2 regions of the Mesobacillus sp. LC4 genome follow, and region 2 is predicted to be linked to the other one. Evidence: riboswitches for the same ligand, from Rfam matches in the RefSeq annotation. Region 2 holds a riboswitch; the other holds the start of a gene.

Region 1 (3,170 bases), on a different contig from region 2:
ATAAGAAGTCCGTATATATTCGACATCTTCACTTTCCTCTAACTCTCCTTTAATAAGCGAAGGGACAAGGGAAGCGATTTTCGGAACGGAAACTTTTTTGATGATGAAAGTATGCAATTTTCCATCATTCAACTTTGCTTCGGGAGCAAGGGACTCGAAGCCGCCAACAGAATTCGTCAGTGCAGCAAGCAGCAGGAAAGTATGACCTTCCCATTTTCCACCTTCATGTTCGACGACTAAATCGATTGCTTCGCCATTAAGGAATGATTTTGCTCCTTCCATAAAATAAGCCAGGGAACCAAATCTGGTCTTCAGTTCTGGACTCACATTATAAGAAGCTTCTGCAATGGATCCTACAGCTATGACATTCGCGAAATAATGATCATTGATTTTCCCTATATCCACAGGGCGGAGGTTTTGCTTTTTTAAAATTTCCATGGCTTCATAAGGGTCCAGTGGAATAGTAAGAGCCCTCGCAAAATCATTGATCGTACCAAGTGGAATGATGCCCAGAGCGGGCCGGTGGTTTTGTTCAGCCAGTCCATTTATGGCCTCATTGATGGTCCCGTCGCCGCCCATTGCAATGACGGTATCGTATAAAGAAATGCAGGCCTCAGTTGCAAATGCTGCAGCGTCGCCCTCTTTCTCAGTTCTTCGAATATCGATTTTATCGTATCGGTCACGTAATGTTTCCTCTATTTTTTCAGCGTAGTCCGCTGCTTTTTCCTTTCCTGAAGATGGATTCAAAATAATCATGGCTTTCATCCACGATAACCTCCCGAACAATTTATTTAAGAAATGAGTATCAACCCTTAATAATTGCCGTGTTTATTCAACCCTATTATTTACCTTTAAATGAATCGATATAAACTCCAATGCGCCTAGTAAATCACCCCAATATTCAATACCTGTAAAACGGAGAAAAACGGCGATTCAGTAAGAAATACGATTGTTTGTCATCAATTATCGTTGAAATTGAATGAAAAGCGCCTTTTTTGGCTTTCTCTTCATGTTTACAATGGAATGGCGGAGGAGTATGATTACAGCAGTTTAAGATATTAAATGAGTTTCATATTTCTAAATCGCTGAATCTGAATAGAGCGGGGGAACCAACTTTGTGGAGCAATCCACTTGGGGTGAGGCCTGGATAACAGGCGGGGCTATTCTGAGCCCTAATCCGACAGCTAACTCCGTAAGCGTTGCAGAAGAGGAAGATGAAGCTTGTGTGACAGTATGTATAAAGTCCACAAGGCTGCTATCTTTTAGCCTCTGGGGGCTTTTTTGTTTTGCTGTATTTTAGATATGTCGACTATTCTAAATTCCAGATCGAACAAAGTCCCTGCAAAGAAATATTAGACGCATAATTCCTCATACTAAGGAAAGAAGGAAGGATCATGCGCAAGAAATTGTTTTTTAGATTAGATCCACCGAAAGTACTTGTTTTTGGATTTGGAGCCATGATTCTTTTAGGGACATTGTTGCTATCACTGCCAGCATCCACTGTGGATGGTAGGGGACTTCCGATTTTGGATGCCTTGTTTACGGCAACTTCGGCCACTTGTGTAACAGGTCTTGTCGTCGTTGACACAGGTGATACCTTTACTCGCTTTGGGGAAATGGTCATCCTGTCGATGATCCAGGTTGGCGGACTGGGTTTCATGAGTTTTGCCACTTTGCTTGCATTTATTTTAGGTAAAAGGATTTCGTTCAAAGAAAGGCTGATCATCCAGGAGTCATTGAATAACGAGACTGTAGAAGGGATTGTCAGGCTTGTCAAACGAATTTTCCTTTTTACAGCAGTAGTCGAAATTACCGGCGGGATCATTCTATCTCTGCGGTTTTCACAAGAAATGGCCGCTGGAAAAGCGATTTATTTTGGATTTTTCCATGCTGTTTCGAACTTTAATAATGCCGGATTTGATTTGATGGGTGGATTCAAAGGGCTTACTGCCTATGCTGAAGACCCGATCGTCAATATCACCATGATCACTCTTATCAGTTTGGGAGGGATTGGGTTCATTGTCATGAATGAGCTATTTGACTATCGCAAGACAAGGAGACTTTCCCTGCATTCAAAAATCGTTTTAGCACTATCGGCTGTTTTGGTGTTTGGAGGGGCGCTCCTGATTTTTATCCTGGAATTTAACAACCCTTCCACCTTGAAGCCAATGACGATGACTGGTAAAATATTCGGAGCGTTTTACCAGGCTGTCACACCGAGGACAGCAGGGTCCAATACATTGAATATCCCAGACTTGAAGCAGTCAACCTTGTTCTTGATCATCTTCCTTATGTTCATCGGTGCTTCGCCTGGGTCTACAGGGGGAGGAATCAAGACCACCACCTTCGCCGTCCTGATTGGTGCTGTGAGGTCACAAATTCGCGGCCGGGAGGATGTCACTTTTTTTGGAAGAAGAATGGATCATACCATCATTTCTAAATCATTGACAGTTACACTGATTTTCCTTTTTCTAATAGGATTGGTTACAATGGTGTTGACCATTACCGAGCCTGGCAAAGAGTTTCTGGTGCTATTATTTGAGACGGTCTCAGCTTTTTCAACAGTCGGTCTGTCCATGGGCTTGACCCCTGAGCTGTCATTATACGGAAAAATATTAATAACGATAACGATGTTCGCGGGCCGGGTTGGTCCGTTAACATTGGCTTATGCAATTGCGAAAAAAAGAAAAGAGGATCATTATCGATATCCAGCTGGAAAAGTGATGATTGGGTAGGAGGATGTTATTATGGCAAAGCAGTATGCAGTAATTGGAATGGGACGTTTCGGGTCCAGTGTGGCGACCACATTATATCATGAAGGAAATGAAGTACTAGCGATTGATAAAAGTGAACAACATATCGAAGACTATAAGGAGTTTGTAACCCATGCGGTCATCGGTGACTCAACCGATGAGCAAACTTTGAAAGCAGTTGGAATCAGGAACTTCGATACTGTCATTGTGGCAATAGGGGATGACATTCAGGCTAGTATTCTAACCGTCCTCATTCTAAAAGAGATGGGAGTCGCCAATGTCGTTGCCAAAGCTCTTAACAAGCACCATGCGCAAGTATTGTTCAAGGTTGGCGCGGATAAAGTCATTTTCCCGGAACGAGATATGGGAGAAAGAGTTGCCCACCAGCTAATGGCATCACCGAATGTATTGAACTTC
Region 2 (3,170 bases):
GGAAAATGAAGGATCATTTTGGGGGTGAAGGCATTGAAAGAGATAGAGGAAGTGTTGAGTGAGGAGAAGAGGCGCATAGCTGACATGACACCTCCGCAGGATTTCGAAGCGAGGATGCGCAGCGCTCTTGATGCAAAGCCTTCAAGGAAGCCTAAACGCAATAATCCATATATTATGATGGCTGCTGCAGGTGTTCTGTGCTTTATGCTGATCAGCTATAATTACAATGCCTTTGCCTTCTATGGGAAAAAGATCTTCGGTTATGAGGAGATCATGACAGGAACAATGAAGGATTTGAATGATAAGGGCATGGGGCAAATCATTGATAAAAAGACGACATTGTTTGATGGAACAGAGCTGATCATTGACGGAATCATGACGGATGCAAACCAATTGGTTATGTACTATACCTTATCAAACCCACAGGGTATTGCGGATTCACTGGACTATGTCTTTATTTCTGATAAAATTACCGGCTTCCTCACCAATGCCCATGGAGGAGGCAGCATGGAGCTGCTGAATGATGAAGGTACGGAAATAAAAGGGACGATGTATTTTGATCCAGTCAGTCCATTTGCGAAAAAATTGACTTTGCATTTTTGGCAGGGGCAAGAGTACCAAGAGGGGAGCATCACGTTTCCTTATGATCCGAATAAAGCCATGCAGACACAGATAAAACAGTCGATTAAGGAAACAGTAAAGGTTGATAAAGGGACGGTTTCGTTCAAGACGATTACAGCAACACCCACATCGACCGTTATCGAAGGAAAAATGGACGTGGATAATTTTGACCGGATCAGGTTCGGCTTCGAAGGAGTCAAGTTGATTGCAAATGGTAAAACCATCGACAATGCAGGGTATGGTGTAAGGAGCGCTTTTAACGGAAGCAAGTTCGATTTGCGTTTCGATGGTCTGCCAGAAGAGTTGCATTCTCTGGAGTTGGTATTTAATGAGTTTGTCGGCTACCAAAAATTAGAGGAACAGATTCTGGTAACAGAAAGTTCACAGCATGATCTTCATGGGAACGACCTTTGGATTAAGAAGGTTGCTGCTACTGAGCGTGGAATCGAAATCACGATTGAGACAGACGAGAATCTATTGCTTGACGGTGTCTCAGTTCAAAGTGGTGACAAGGTGACTCCTATAAAAACAACCATCGACCAGACATTGGACAAAAAGGGAGATAGAATCACCAGCGAACGGACGATGGTCTTTGAAACGAAGTCCATGCCAGAGTATTTGCTGGTCAAAGGAATCCATTATGTGAAAAAATACAATCAAAAGATTGAGATTCCGGTTGATTAATTGGTGTTGGTGAATAAAAGAGGCATATGTGGGTAGACTTTGTGGCATCTGCTGTGCAGTTATAAACTTTATTGGCGGAAAAATGATTTTATTGGCGGTTTTCACAACTTTATTGGCGAAAAAATGATTTTATTGGCGATTTTCATAATTTTTCTGGCGGAAATTTCATTTTATTGGCGACTTGGAAATTTCGAGCGTTTTTTTCCAGTTCGCTCTTAATAATGCGAGGGCATTGTTCATTCATGGAACAGTGCCTTTGGCATTTAGATGAAATGTCCCCTTCGATTTCTAAAAAGAGATTGACACTCTTATGCGATAGGAGTATTTTATACTTATTCATTTTAATAAAAGGCCTTTATGCTGAATCTTTTGAGCGGGGGAACCATATTTGATAAAGAGACTTTATCTTGGGGTGAATTTTAGCGAATGCAGCTAAAAAGGGATACTCTCAATCCCTAATCCGACAGCTAACTCCGTAAGCCGTGAAGAGAGAAGGGTTAATGATAGGCATTGACCATTCTTGTTTAGGGTGGTCTTTTTGTGTTTTAATGAAAACAATCTGAAATAGTTAGAAGGGGTATTCTTGGCGAAAATTCTTAAAAGGAACTGGTTGAAGCCTGCGCAAATCATTGTATTGTTTTATGTATTTGCTGTGTTGATCTCAGCGGCGCTCCTTAGTCTCCCGATTGCTCTCAAGCCGGGAGTGCATTGGACGTTCATTGATGTATTATTTACAGCAGTCAGTGCCGTTAGTGTAACGGGCCTGGCGGTTGTATCTACTACGGACACCTTTAGTACGCCTGGTGTTTTCATATTGATGTTCATCCTCCAGTTTGGCGGGATTGGAATCATGACGCTTGGTACGTTTTTCTGGATGATATTGCGAAGGAAGATCGGTCTTAAAGATCGCCAGTTAATCATGACCGACCAGAATCAATCGCAGATGTCGGGTCTCGTTAAACTCATGAGGCAAATTTTGGCCATCATCCTCTTGATCGAGGCCGTAGGGGCCCTTATATTAGGAACCTATTTTCTTGGTTACTTCCCGACATGGCAAGAAGCCTATCTCCAAGGCTTATTTGCGGCGGTCAGTGCAACGACGAATGCTGGTTTTGATATTACAGGAAGTTCACTGATTCCTTTTGCGCATGATTATTTCGTGCAAACCATCAACATCATTCTACTCACCTTAGGGGCGATAGGATTCCCGGTATTAGTGGAAGTGAAGGAATACTTTTTGAACCGTAAAAAGCACCATCGATCTCATTTTTCGTTGTATACGAAGTTGACGACATTAACCTTCTTTGCGCTTATGTTTTTTGGTGCATTTGCGATCCTGCTTTTTGAATATAATCATTTCTTCAAGGACTACAACTGGCATGAATCATTTTTTTATGCCTGGTTCCAGTCGTCCTCAACAAGGAATGGCGGGCTTGCGACGATGAATGTGAGTGATTTTTCTAATCCAACTTTATTGCTGCTTTGCTTTTTAATGTTCATCGGTGCTTCCCCAAGTTCTGTTGGCGGCGGCATCAGGACGACTACTTTTGCAGTGGTCATATTGCTGATCATCAACTTTGCAAAAGGACATAATGCGATTAAGGTATTTGGACGTGAACTTCATGAGGAAGATATCCGGAAATCGGTAGTGGTTAGTTTTTTGGCTATGCTGCTCTGTTTTGCGGCAGTGGTGATATTGAACGCGACGGAAAACTTCACGATGATGGAAATCATGTTCGAAGTCAGTTCGGCCTTCGGGACAACCGGCTTGTCGATGGGAATCACTCCTGAACTTAGCACAGCAGGGAAGATTGTCATTATTTCTTTGATGTTCATAGGAAGAATAGGAATTCTATCATTTATCT

Evidence for each region. Region 2 has a riboswitch for cyclic di-AMP ahead of AB5I83_RS18440 (TrkH family potassium uptake protein). Riboswitches for the same ligand answer to the same signal wherever they lie in the genome.
Region 1: another riboswitch for cyclic di-AMP. It lies ahead of AB5I83_RS10890 (TrkH family potassium uptake protein); the one in region 2 lies ahead of AB5I83_RS18440 (TrkH family potassium uptake protein).

Annotation. Positions count from the first base shown of each region.
Region 1 is NZ_JBGCUB010000002.1:918,581-921,750, forward strand. Features, by position in the region: gene AB5I83_RS10885 (diacylglycerol/lipid kinase family protein) at 1-765, opposite strand, end outside; cyclic di-AMP (ydaO/yuaA leader) riboswitch at 1,074-1,215, shown strand; gene AB5I83_RS10890 (TrkH family potassium uptake protein) at 1,395-2,735, shown strand; gene AB5I83_RS10895 (potassium channel family protein) at 2,748-3,170, shown strand, end outside.
Region 2 is NZ_JBGCUB010000006.1:134,118-137,287, reverse strand. Features, by position in the region: gene AB5I83_RS18450 (RNA polymerase sigma factor) at 1-62, shown strand, start outside; gene AB5I83_RS18445 (DUF4179 domain-containing protein) at 34-1,305, shown strand; cyclic di-AMP (ydaO/yuaA leader) riboswitch at 1,654-1,802, shown strand; gene AB5I83_RS18440 (TrkH family potassium uptake protein) at 1,889-3,170, shown strand, end outside.